3 regions of the Bordetella genomosp. 10 genome follow, and region 3 is predicted to be linked to each of the others. Evidence: riboswitches for the same ligand, from Rfam matches in the RefSeq annotation. Region 3 holds a riboswitch; each other region holds the start of a gene.
What was found. Region 3 has a riboswitch for fluoride ahead of CAL29_RS22565 (hypothetical protein). Riboswitches for the same ligand answer to the same signal wherever they lie in the genome.
Positions count from the first base shown of each region.

Region 1: it holds a riboswitch for fluoride, as region 3 does, so the genes downstream of both, crcB (fluoride efflux transporter CrcB) here and CAL29_RS22565 (hypothetical protein) in region 3, are expected to answer to the same signal.
Region 2: it holds a riboswitch for fluoride, as region 3 does, so the genes downstream of both, CAL29_RS21100 (voltage-gated chloride channel family protein) here and CAL29_RS22565 (hypothetical protein) in region 3, are expected to answer to the same signal.

Region 1 is NZ_NEVM01000005.1:1,111,911-1,116,280, forward strand. Features, by position in the region: gene CAL29_RS21155 (4Fe-4S dicluster domain-containing protein) at 1-194, shown strand, start outside; gene CAL29_RS21160 (proton-conducting transporter transmembrane domain-containing protein) at 187-2,157, shown strand; fluoride riboswitch at 2,295-2,355, shown strand; gene crcB (fluoride efflux transporter CrcB) at 2,422-2,802, shown strand; gene CAL29_RS21170 (hypothetical protein) at 2,787-4,067, shown strand; gene ppa (inorganic diphosphatase) at 4,111-4,370, shown strand, end outside.
Region 2 is NZ_NEVM01000005.1:1,097,515-1,101,884, forward strand. Features, by position in the region: gene CAL29_RS21095 (DUF190 domain-containing protein) at 1-203, opposite strand, end outside; gene CAL29_RS21100 (voltage-gated chloride channel family protein) at 226-1,536, opposite strand; fluoride riboswitch at 1,618-1,691, opposite strand; fluoride riboswitch at 1,782-1,860, shown strand; gene CAL29_RS21105 (MutS-related protein) at 2,018-3,556, shown strand; gene CAL29_RS21110 (MutS-related protein) at 3,553-4,370, shown strand, end outside.
Region 3 is NZ_NEVM01000005.1:1,441,820-1,446,189, forward strand. Features, by position in the region: gene CAL29_RS22550 (MFS transporter) at 1-111, shown strand, start outside; gene tnpA (IS200/IS605 family transposase) at 255-671, opposite strand; gene CAL29_RS22560 (RNA-guided endonuclease InsQ/TnpB family protein) at 694-1,956, shown strand; fluoride riboswitch at 1,997-2,058, shown strand; gene CAL29_RS22565 (hypothetical protein) at 2,109-2,573, shown strand; gene ilvD (dihydroxy-acid dehydratase) at 2,607-4,301, opposite strand; fluoride riboswitch at 4,357-4,370, opposite strand, start outside.

The DNA of each region.
Region 1 (4,370 bases), 330 kb from region 3:
CCGTCTCGGGCGGCGTGGCGCGCGGCGGCTATGCCTGCGGCAACGGGCTGGAGGACGTCCTGCCCGTCGACATCTTCCTGCCCGGCTGTCCGCCCAACCCCGCCGCCATCATCCACGCCCTGCTGATACTGCTCGAACGCGCGGAGCAGCGCGTGCGCCACGGGAAACTGGCGGAAGGAGAAAACCATGGGTGACCTGCTTGCGTGGAGCGCGGCGCCCTTGCTCGCCGGGCTGCTCCTGGCCTTTGCCCGGTGGCCGCGAAGCGCGCGCCTGCTGATCGGATTGGCGGCCGCGCTCGGCGCCGCGTCCGCCGCCTGGGGCCTGGCCCACGAAGGGCAGGCCCTGGCCTTGCCGTGGCGGGTGGCCGGGCAGGCGGTGGCGTTGCGCTACGACACGGCGGCGCGATGGCTCATGCTCTTCGGACTGGCGCCGGCCGCGCTGGCGATCTGGATGGGCGCGTCCGCCCGGACCGCGCAAGCCGGGTGGCTGATCGGCGCCAGCCTTTCCCTGCTGGGCGCGTGGGGCGTATTCGGCAGCCAGGACGGCTATACGCTGTTGATCGCCTGGGAGGTCATGAGCCTGGGCGGCGCCGTCATGCTGCTGTCCGAACGACTCGACCGTGACGCCGGCAAGGCGGTGCTGTTCATGCTGGCGCTGCTCGAGGCCGGGGCGGTCGCCATGCTGCTGGCGGTGCTGCTGCTGGGCCGCGGCGGCGCGGGGCTGGGGGTCGACGACCTGGTGCAAGGCGGGCTGGCGCTCGGCCCGGCCGCCCGCGGCTTCGTCGGCATCCTGCTGCTGATCGGCTTCGGCGCCAAGCTCGGCATCCTGCCTTTCTACGAATGGCTGCCGCGCGCCTACGGCGTGGGCACGGGCGCCACCGGCGTGGTGTTGTCGGGGGTGGTGCTGAACGCGGGCTTCTTCGGCTTGTCGCGCGCGTTGATGCAATGGCTGCCGGCCAGCGCGGGGCTGGGGACGGTGGTCGCCGCGGCCGGGGTGATCTCCGCCATCCTGGCCGCCTTGCAGGCCTTTCAGCAGGACGACTGGCGCCGCCTGCTGGCGTTCTCGTCCGCCGAGAACGCCTCCATCGCCGTCACGGCCCTGGGCGCGGCCCTCATGTTCCGGGCGGACCGTCATCCCGAACTGGCCGCGCTGGCGTGGACGGTCGCCTTGCTGCACATGGGCGGCCATGCGCTGGCCAAGGGCGGCCTGCTCCTGTGCGCCGACGCGGTCCACCGCGCCAGCGGCCGGTATGCGATCGCGCAGGATGGCTGGCTGCGGCGCGCGCCATGGGGTTTTCGCATCGGGGCCTTGCTGTGCACCATGAGCCTGGCCGCCATCCCGCCGCAGATCGGGTTCGCCAGCGAATGGTTCGTCTTCCAGACGCTGTTCCAGGGCTTTCATCTGGGCAGCCTGCCCGGCCGCCTGGTGCTCGCCCTGGCCGGCGCCGGCATCGCGCTGACCGCGGCGGTCGCCTTCGCCACCTTCGTCAAGCTGTTCGGCCTGGGCCTGCTCGGCGCCCCCGCGGACCCGGGCGAGGCGCCTCCCATCGCGCGCCGATATGGCGCGAGCGTCGCCATCCTGGGACTGGGCGTGCTCGTGGCGGCGATCGGCCTGCCGCGCTGGCTGCCCTTGCTCGACGAGCTCGCGACGGCCTCGCTGGGCGTGCATGGCGGGCAGGCCATGGTCAAGGGCTGGCTGCTGGTCCCGCTGACCGATACCTTCGCCTTCATCTCGCCGTCCAAGCTGGTCATCGCCTTGCCGCTGCTGAGCCTGATTCCGCTTGCCTTGCTGGCCATCTCGGCGCGCCATCGGCGACGCATTACGCCGGTGTGGTACGGCGGCATGCGCGAGCGCCCGGCGGTCGTGCGCACCACGTCGCTCAGTTTCTCGAACGCGATGCGCACCTTCTACCGCTTCATCTACCAACCCACCCACGACACCCGCAGGGATACGGACGGCGGTCCGTATTTCCCCAGCACGCTGGAGTTCGAGCACGGCGTCACCGACGTTTTCGATCTGCTCGTCTTCCGGCCCTTGAAGAACGCGGTATGGAGGGCGGCCGGCTACCTGCGCGCGCTGCAGTCCGGCGATTTGAATTTCTACCTGGCCTTGATCGGCGGCCTGCTGGTGTTGATCCTGTGCCTGACTTTCCGCTGATGCCGCCGATACCCCTGATGCCTCTGATGCCCGGGCCCGACGCTCGCATCCACGCGCGTGCCCGCATGCATGGACGCGTTGCGAACCCGTTCCGGCCGGCCGCGCCGCCACGCAGGAAGGGATCGGAAGTGATAGACTTCATGCCAGGAGATGGCATTCTCCCTGAACCGCCGCAAGGCTGATGATGCCTGGAAAAAACGAGTCGCCTGGAAGGCATGCGCCAACCGGACGACTGGTCGATAAACAAGAAACCAGGTTCTCGGCATGTACAAGACTATTCTCGTCGTGGCGGTCGGCGGCGCATTGGGATCACTCGCCCGCTGGATTCTAGGCGTTCGCCTCAACCCGATCTTCCCGTCCTTGCCCTACGGCACGCTGGCCGCCAATCTCATCGCCGGCTACATCGTCGGCGTCGCGCTGGCCTTCTTCGCGCGGATGCCCGGCCTGCCGGGCGAGTGGCGGCTGTTCGTCATCACGGGCCTGATGGGCGGCCTGTCGACGTTCTCGACCTTCTCCGCCGAAGTGGCCACCCATCTTCGGAACGAAGAGTTCGGCTGGGCCCTGGGCGAGATCCTCATCCACGTCACCGGCTCCATCGTCATGACGCTCCTTGGCTTCCTGACCATCGCATGGATCAGCCGCTGAACATGCCCCTGCCGGACCTGGCCGCCGGCCGGCCCGAGCCGGGGGGCGCCTGCGTCGTCTGCGCCGGCCTGCAAGGCAGCGAGCAGCGCTACGTGGCCAGCGTGCTGAATCGCCGGACGACGCCCGAGCGCGTGGCCGAGTCGCTGACCGGCAGCCTGGGTTTCTGCGGCCATCACACCGCGGCGCTGCGGCACGCGCTGGAGGACAGTGCCCGGTTCCGCGCGGCGGCCGGCATGGCGGCCGGCTGGCTGGCGCGCATGGTGGCCGACACCCGCGTCTACGGCGAAAGGCTGAACGAGATCCTGTTCCGCTCGCGCGACGCCTGTCCCGCCTGCCTTCATCGGCGCCGGCTGGAAGGCAGGCTGCTGGCGCGCGTGCTGCGCGGCGCGCCGGCGTCCAGGCGGCAGTTGACGAACCACCTGGATGGCCAGCTATGCCTGAACCATCTTCATGCCATGACGCCGCACCTGCTGTCGGCCGGGCTGCCGCCCGTTGCCGGCCAGGCCTTCAAGCGGGCCGCCGACAGGCTCAGGCGCCAGTATCCGTTATGGGACATGGACGGATGCGCGCATCCGCCCGCGCCGCCCGCCGCCCTGGCGACGCAGCGCATGGCGCTGGCGGCGTCCATCGGCCTGAGCTGCCACGTGCCGCGGACCGATCTCGCTCGTCTCCGGCAAGAAGCGCCGGCCCGCGCCTGCGTGGTCTGCGACGCGGTGCTCGCGGCGCGCGACCAATGGCGCACCAGGCTGGCCCGGACCATCGAACTCGGCTACCCGCTGCGCCTGGCCGCGCCCTCGTGTCCCTGCCACGTGGTGGGCTGCCTGCTGGACGGATCGGCCGCGGCCGGGCATGCCGCCTGGAGCCGGTTCCTGCAAGCGGACAACCGGCCGGCCAAGACCGATGGCGGGTCCGAGGCCGCGCCCGCGCCGCCGCCCCGCCAGCGCAAGGGCGCCAGTTGGCATCTCGAACGTCCGGACGCCGCGGACCGCGAAGGACGGCCCGATCGCTACCTGGCCGCCCTGGGCGCCTCCTGCCCCGCCTGCGGCGCGGACGACGTCGCGCGCATGCGCGCCGTATTGCGTTATATCGCCGAATACCGCGCCCCGGCCGACGGCGATCCGCCGCTCTGCATGAAGCACTTCGCGGAAGCGTATATTCTCGAATCGAGAGGCACGCTGCGCGAGGACCTGGCGCAACGCCGCATGGCGACCTTGCAGGCGCAGGCCGAGCAGTGGCCGGTGCGGGCATTCGGGCGGTTTTCATGACGGCGCGAGGCCTTTTTTTTCATAACCCGGAGGACAACCGACCATGGACTTCAACACTATCCCGGCAGGCGACGACGTTACCCAGGCCTTCAACGCCATCATCGAAATCCCGGCCGACGGCCTGCCCGTCAAGTACGAGGCGGACAAGGCATTGAACGTCATCCGGGTCGACCGCTTCCTGAGCACCAGCATGCAGTATCCGGTGAACTACGGTTTCGTGCCGGGCACCCTGTCGCGCGACGGCGATCCGGTCGACGTACTGGTGGTGACGCCCTATCCGATCATGGCCGGCGCGCTGGTGCA
Region 2 (4,370 bases), 340 kb from region 3:
GGATGATGGTGCGTGATCTTCTGTCCTTGCAGATAGCCGGCGTGGATGGTGTGCAGCACGGCCTGGCTGATGCCCGACTTCTTGGCGGCGACCAGCAAATGGTGGGCCAGGGCGGGCGCGCTCAGGTGGTGCCAGAAGCGGGTGGCGGTGGCGCGGGCGGAATTGGGGAAATAGAGCCGCAGCGCGGCGTGATCGTTCGTCATGATGTCAGTGAAAGTCGAGGATTTATTTTTCGGCGGGAACCACGGCTTGCTTGCCGAGGGTCTTGCGATAGGCGGCCAGTTCGGAAATGCGCAGCCCCTCGGGCAGCATCCGGTGCTTGGCGTGTCCCACCCGCTGGGCGTGGTAGATACCCGTATGGCCGGAAAAGTGATAGGCGGCGATGCAGGCCACGGCGGCGAAGGGCGCGATCGACGGGCCGAACAGCTCGATGGCCATCACGATGGTGGCGATGGGCGTGTTGGCGGCGCCCGCGAACACGGCCACGAAGCCCAGGCCCGCCAGCATCGAATACGGCAGGTGCAGCAGCGGCGCCAGCGCATTGCCGAAGGTCGCGCCGATGTAGAACAGCGGGGTCACCTCGCCGCCCTTGAAGCCGGTCCCCAGCGAAGTCACCGTGAACGCCAGCTTGCCCAGGAAGTCCCAGGACGACAGCGGGTGCTGGAAGGCCTCGACGATGGTCGGTATGCCCAGCCCGATGTAGCGGTCCGCGCCGAGCGCCCACACCGCCACCGCGACGACGAGGCCGCCGAGGAAGGGGCGCAGCGGCGCATAGGGCACGTGCCGTTTCATGAAGGCGCCCAGCGCGTGCGCGCTGTTGGCGAACACCATGCCGATCACGCCGAACAGGATGCCGGCGACGACGACGCCCAGCATGCTCGCCAGGCCCACGGGCACGACCTGGGTGACGACGTAGTGGGTGTGCTCCACGCCCCACAGCAGCCCGATCTGGTCCGCCGCGATGGCGGCGACGAAGCACGGGAACAGGGCGTCGTAGCGCATCCTGCCGATGGCCAGCACTTCGAGTCCGAAGATGGCCCCCGCCAGCGGCGTGCCGAAGACCGAGGAAAAGCCCGCCGCGATGCCCGCCATGAGCATGATGCGGCGATCCTCGGGGCGCAGGCGCAGCATGCGGGTGAGCTGGTCGGCGAGCGCGCCGCCCATCTGCACCGCGGTGCCTTCACGGCCGACCGACGCGCCGAACAGGTGGGAGATGACGGTGCCGCCGAAGACCAGCGGCACCATGCGCAAAGGGATGGTTTTCTTGGGGTCGTGGATTTCGTCGATGATGAGGTTGTTTCCCGCCTCGACCGGCCGGCCCATCCGCAGGTAGCACCACCCGACGACGAAGCCGGCCACCGGAAGCAGCCAGATGAGCGCGCGGTGCGCTTCGCGGGTGGCCGTCGCCCAGTTCAGGGCATGCAGGAAGACGGCGGAGGCGCTGCCTGCCAGGCAGGCGACGAGAAAGGAGATGACCAGCCATTTGCCCGCGTAGGGCAGGAGATCCAGTTGTTCGAATTTGGATGAGTGTCGCATGTGATCATGTGTAGGGTGCCTTGCGCACCTGACCACCGGACTGCGAGACGCAAAAGTTGCCCACAGCCCTGAGGCGATCAGGGACCTGTAGGCATCATCAGCCGCGTATGAAGGACCGCGGCGGTTGACGGAGGAATGCCATCTCCGGAAAGACGCGAGACTTTAGCAAAATTGCCCGGCGCTGACAATTCGCGCGGGCGGCGCGCCGCCCTTGGCTGGCGCGACTGTCGGCACATTGCTACACTCGGATGGACGGAGATGGCATTCCTCCGTTAACCGCCTCCCGGCGCCGTCAGCCGGTCGGCTGATGATGCCTACATCGCCCCCGAGGGGCCGGTGTGGGCATGTTTCTCCCCCCTCCTCTCCCCTTGGGCCCCGGATCAGCATCGCGGCTTGCGCATTCTTGCCGCCCCGCCTTGGTGCACCGATCCTCGCGCGCGCGCGTCCGGCCGACGCGGCGCGGCAGGAACAGGAGGCCTGAATGCCGTACTACAGCGTGCTCTTCCAGGACCCGGCCGCGGCGGATGCGGTATGGGCCGCGCCGCCCCCGGCGCCCGAATTTTTCGGCGACCTGAATCTGGACCAGGCGGTGCGCCACGCCATCTCGCCGCGCGAGCAGTACGACCTGGCGCCCTTCTTCCACGCTCCCCTGCACAGCCGCGAGGACATCGCCTATCGCCACGAGGTCTTCCGCGACATGGAGGACGCCTCGCTGGTCAACGACCTGGAGCGGTTCACCGAGGCCATGCGGCAGATGCGCACGCACGCCGAACAGACCGCCAAGCTCTACCATCCCCTGCAACGCCAGCGCTGGTTCGTCGAGACGGTGCTGCGCTACTGCAAGGCCGCGCTCACGCTGTTCGACTCGCTCGAATCCGCGGCGCTGCGCTCGCACGCGCTGCTGGGCCTGCGGGACTACCTGGACGGCTATCTCGCCTCGCCCGCCTTCACCGGCCTGCACGGCACGGCGCAGCAGGTGCTCAACGACCTGGACGGCGTCGCCTATACGGTCCAGATCGACGGCCCCACCTTCATCGTGCGCAACTACGAGGACGAGCAGGACTACAGCCAGGTCATCGCCTCGGTCTTCGAGAAATTCCGCCAGGGCGAGGTCAAGGACTACCGGGTGGAGTTTCGCGACTATCCCGACATGAACCATATCGAGTCCCAGGTGCTGGAGTTCGTGGCGCAGCTCAACCCCGCCATATTCGCGCGCCTGGCCGAATTCGAGGCCGGCCACCAGGATTTCCAGGACACCACCGTCACGCGTTTCGACCGCGAGGTCCAGTTCTACCTGGCCTACCGGGAGCTGATCGCCCGCTTCGAGACCATCGACCACGGCTTCTGCTACCCGGAAATCTCCACCGACAAGACGGTGCGCTGCGTCGACGGCTTCGACCTGGCGCTGGGATGGGCGCTGCTGACCGCCGGCAAGCGCGTGGTCCGCAACGACATGGCGCTCGAGCACGGCGAACGCATGATCGTGGTGACGGGGCCCAACCAGGGCGGCAAGACCACGTTCGCCCGCATGTTCGGCCAGTTGCACTACCTGGCCGCGCTGGGCTGTCCGGTGCCGGCCACGTCGGCCACGCTCTACCTGTGCGACCGCATCTTCACGCACTTCGAGCCCCAGGAAGACATCGGCACGCTCAGCGGCAAGCTGCAGGACGACCTCATGCGCATCCGCCGCATCCTGGACGAGGCCACGCCGTCGAGCATCGTCATCATGAACGAGATCTTCACCTCGACGACGCTGGCCGACGCGCTTTTCCTGAGCCAGCGCGTCCTGGAGCGGGCCATGGCGCTGGACCTCATCGGCGTGTGGGTCACCTTCATCGACGAAGTGGCCTCGCGCGACGGCCGGGTGGTGAGCATGATCAGCACCGTGAACCCGGCGCAGCCGACGCAGCGCACCTTCAAGGTCGTGCGCGGGCCGGCCGAAGGCATGGCCTATGCCCTGTCCCTGGCCGCCAAGTATGGATTGACCTTCGATCGAATCCGGGAGCGCATCGCCTCATGAAAGCCTATCTCATGCACCACGACCGCGATTTCGATCCGCGCCGCCCCTTGCCGCTGAACGGCCGCGACCTGCTCGACGACCTGGAGCTGCACGGCATGCTGGAGACGATGGCCGCCGACGACGAGCTCGTGCTGGACGTCTGCCGCGCCGCGCTGCTGGGCGCGACGCGCAGCGACGCCGAGACCATCCGCCACCGGCAGCAGGTCCTGGCCGACGCCCTGGCGCACCCGCAGTTCATCCGCGACCTGTACACGCTGGCCACCAGCGCGCAGGAAGTGCGCAAGAAAGGATACTGGGGGCTTTCGCTGCACCATGCCTCGGGGGTGCTGCACGGCGCGGTCGACTTCGTCGGCAACATCATTCCCCTGCTGCGGCAGGTCCGCATGCTGGCCGCCGAGGGCGGCGTCAACTTCCAGTCCGAGGGACTGCGCCGCCTGTTCTCGATGCTGGAGGCGGAGCTTTCCGACGACTATATCGCCCTGGTGCAGCAGCACCTGAAGACCTTGAAGTTCTCCCATGGCTTCGTCATGAGCGCGCGCATCGGCCAGGGGAACAAGGGACGCGACTACGTGATCCGCACGCCCAACCCCGACACGCGCGGCTGGATACGGCGGCTGTTCGACCGCCGCCTGCCGCCCCAGCACTACACGCTGTCGCCGCGCGACGAGGCGGGCGCGCGGGCCCTGTCGGAGCTGGGCGACCGCGGCATCGACCCGGTGGCCAACGCCGTGGCGCAATCGGCGGAGCACATCATGAGCTTCTTCATGATGCTACGCACCGAACTGGCCTTCTACATCGGCTGCATCAACCTGCA
Region 3 (4,370 bases):
GTCATCGCCCACCAGGCGACTTTCCTGAGCCTGCTCGACGGCTTCGACGTCATGATCGTCCTGGCGATCATCGCCGGACTGCTCGCCATGCTGCAACGCCAGATACGCTGACCGCAAGCAGCGTCTCCCGATGAGCGACGGCGATGGCGCGCCATCGCGGGCTGCGGGCTGCGGGCTTGACCCGGTGCGCGGCAAGCCTCGGCGTTCAGGCCGGGGAAGAATAGCGCGGACGCCGTAGGCGTCCTTTGCTGCGGTCAGCGTGGCGTCTGCTGCTGCTCGATGTACTGCCGGATGATCTCGATAGGCGCACCACCGCAGCTTCCGGCGAAGTAGGACGGCGACCACAGCGCACCGCCCCATAGCTTCTTGCGGATGCTCGGGTAGTTCTTCTTGCGGATCATGCGGCTGGAAACACCTTTCAGGCTGTTCACCAGCGCCGACACGGCCACTTTCGGCGGATAGTTCACCAACAGGTGAACGTGATCGTCCTCACCGTCGAACGCCACCAGTTCCGCCTCGAAGTCGGCACAGACGCTGGTGAAGATGCTGTGCAGGTCGTCCAAGATGTTCTTGGTGAACACCTCGCGGCGGTATTTAGTCACGAAGACCAAATGGACGTGCATCAGAAAAACGCAGTGCCGTCCGTGTCGAATATCGTTGTCATTGAGCATAGGCCAAGAGTATGATTCAGCCATGCAACGACTTCAAGCCTGCAAGTTTGCGCTACGCCCAGACGGTCGGCAGGAGCGGCAAATGCGCCGCTTCGCTGGCTCGTGCCGGGTCGTGTTCAACGAGGCGTTGTCATTGCAGAAGGCGCGTTACGAGGCGGGCAAGAAGAAACTTGGCTACGCCGGGTTGTGCAAGGAACTCACAGCATGGCGCAACGGTGCGCTGCTGCCCTCGGGGCGCACCGCCCCTTGGCTGGCCGATGGGCCGGTACACACACAGCAACAGACGCTCAAGGATTTGGAGCGGGCCTACACCAACTTCTTCGCCAAGCGGGCCGACTTCCCGCGCTTCAAGAAGAAGGGTCAGTCCGACAGCCTCCGCTACCCCGATCCGAAGCAGATCAAGCTCGATCAGGGCAATTCCCGCGTCTTCCTGCCCAAGCTGGGCTGGCTGCGCTATCGCAACAGCCGGGATGTGCTGGGTGCGGTGAAGAATGTCACCGTGAGCCTGTCTTGCGGCAAGTGGTTCGTCAGCATTCAGACCGAACGCGAGTTCGAGCAGCCCGTACCCAACGGTGGCGCGGTTGGCATCGACATGGGTATCGCCCGGTTCGCCACGCTCTCGGACGGCACGTTCTACGCGCCACTCAACAGTTTCAAGCGGCATGAGACTGCTTTGCGCAAGGCGCAGCAGGCAATGAGCCGCAAGACCAGGTTCAGCAACAACTGGAACAAGGCGAGAGCCCGTGTCCAGCGCATCCATACCCGCATCGGTAACGCTCGCCGCGACTTCCTGCACAAGACCACGACCACGATCAGCCAAAACCACGCGATAGTGTGCGTCGAGGACTTGCAGGTGCGGAATATGTCCAGGTCAGCGGCAGGCACGGCAGATGCGCCGGGAAGAAACGTGCGGGCCAAGTCCGGCCTGAACAAGTCCATCCTCGATCAGGGCTGGTTCGAGTTCCGCCGCCAACTGGATTACAAGCTGGCGTGCAACGGCGGGCATCTCATCGCCGTGCCGCCGCAGAACACGAGCCGCACCTGTCCGTGCTGCGGCCATGTATCGGCGGAGAACCGGCAGACGCAAGAGCGGTTCGCGTGCGTCGAATGTGGCTTCGAGGAAAATGCCGATTTGGTCGGCGCGATCAATGTTCTCAGGGCGGGGCACGCCCGTTGCGCCTGTGAAGTGAGCGGTGCGGTTATGCCGCCAGCAACAGGAACCCACCGAAGCGACTCATCCCGGCTCGATGCCGGGTTGAGCACCGTAGGAATCTCCCGACTTTAGGCGGGGGAGGATGTCAAGAACGTATCGGCGTTACTTATCGTTCCACCCAGGGGATGGAGTTCCCCTTCAATTGCCGCTCTGGCTGATGACTCCTACCGTGCTCATACCCAAGGTCATCCCTATCGACTTCTTCGCAGCCTGGAGCCACCGTCATGGATGAAGCAAGAAACAATGCCCTGATCCACCTCTACAAGAACAACGTAGAGCTATTCCAGAAGCTTACCGACCTGATGGACCGGTCGGGACGGCAATGGACCGAGCAGCAGCGAAAACACCTGCGCGCCGCGATCGCGGACACGGAGATGGAGCTGATGGAATTGCTCTCGGTCGCCGATACGTCGACGCTCGTCGCCACGCAGGCGCGGATCGTCCAGCGCCACTGGGAAGGACGCCAGCGCCTGCTCCAGGATCTGTTGCAGGACATCGCGTCGGGATCGGAGATGAAAGGCGAGCTGATGGCCGCGCTCACCGAGTGGTACCAGGGCGTACTGGGCATGGGCGCCGCCGACATGACGCCCATCACCGCCCCGTGGATCGCCTACCTGAACCAGTTCTCATCGCTGATGCCGCGCGCGCCGGAAGATGCCGGCGGCAAACGGCCTTCGCGGGGGAAGTGAAGCGCGGCGGGGGCGATGCCGCCCCCGCCACGTTCACCCCTCGAACTTGTCCAGGACCGCGCCCGTACTCGCGCTCGACACGTTGAAGGCGAATTTCGCCTGGACGCCCCGCGCGTATCGCGGCGCGGGCGGCGTCCACTTGCGCCGGCGCGCGTCGAGCTCGGCCTGCGGCACGTTCAATTCCAATAGCAAGGCGTTGGCATCGATCGTGATCGAATCGCCTTCCTCGACCAAAGCGATATTGCCGCCCACGGCCGCCTCGGGCGCCACGTGCCCCACCACCATGCCCCAGGTGCCGCCGGAAAACCTGCCGTCCGTGACCAGCCCCACGCTCTCGCCCAGGCCGGCGCCGATCAGCGCGCTGGTGGGCGCCAGCATCTCGGGCATGCCGGGACCGCCCTTCGGACCCAGGTAGCGCAGCACCATCACGTCTCCGGGCCGGATCCTGCCTTCGAGTATGGCCTGCAAGGCGGACTGCTCGTCGTCGAACACCCGGGCCGGCCCCGTCATCGCGGGATTCTTCAAGCCGGATATCTTGGCGACCGAGCCTTCCAGGCTGAGATTGCCCTTCAGGATCGCCAGATGCCCTTCCGCATAGACGGGATCGTCGACGGCGTGAATGACGGCCTGGTCCGCGGCCGGGCGATCGGGGACGTCCTTCAAGACTTCCTCGACCGTCTTGCCCGTGATCGTCATGCAATCTCCGTGCAGCAGGCCGGCGTTGAGCAACAGCTTCATCACCTGCGGGATGCCGCCGGCGCGATGCAGGTCGACGGCGAGGTAGGCGCCGCTCGGCTTCATGTCGCAGAGCACCGGCGTGCGTTGCCGGATGCGCTCGAAATCGTCGATGCCGAACGCCACCTCGGCGGCATGGGCGATGGCCAGCAGGTGCAGCACGGCATTGGTCGATCCCCCCGTCGCCATGACCACGGCCACGGCATTCTCCAGCGACTTCCGGGTGACGATGTCGCGCGGCTTCAGGCCGTCGCGCACGGCCTGCAACAACACCCTGGCCGACTCGCGCGCCGACTCGCGTTTCTCGTCATGCGGATTGGCCATGGTCGACGAATACGGCAGCGACATGCCCATGGCCTCGATGGCGCTGGACATGGTGTTGGCGGTATACATGCCGCCGCAGGAACCCGTTCCCGGAATGGCCTTGCGTTCGATGGCGGCCAGGTCGTCGTCGCTGAGCATGCCCGCGGCGTTCTGTCCCACGGCCTCGAAGACGCTGACGATGTTCAGCTCCTTGCCTTTCCAATGGCCGGGCAGGATGGTGCCGCCGTATACGTAGATGGCCGGGACGTTGGCCCGCAGGATGCCCATCATGCCGCCCGGCATGTTCTTGTCGCAGCCGCCGACCACCACCACGCCGTCCATCCATTGCGCCTGCACGCAGGTCTCGATGCAATCCGCGATGACTTCCCGGCTGACGAGGCTGTACTTCATGCCCTCGGTCCCCATGGCCATGCCGTCGGCCACCGTGGGCGTGCCGAATACCTGGGCATTTCCGCCGGCCGCCTCGATGCCTTCGATGGCCGCGTCGGCCAAGGGCTGGAGGCCCGAATTACAGGGGGTAATGGTGCTGTGGCCATTGGCCACGCCGATCATGGGTTTGGCGAAATCGGTGTACTTGTACCCCATCGCGTAATACATCGACCGGTTCGGGGCGCGCGACTTGCCCTCGGTGATGTTCGCGCTGCGCGCATTGGCTTTTTTCTGTGTCATGGTCCACCCCATTGCGCGGGTGCCGGGACGAACCCCTACCCACGCCCGCTTATGGCGATTCGTAGGAGT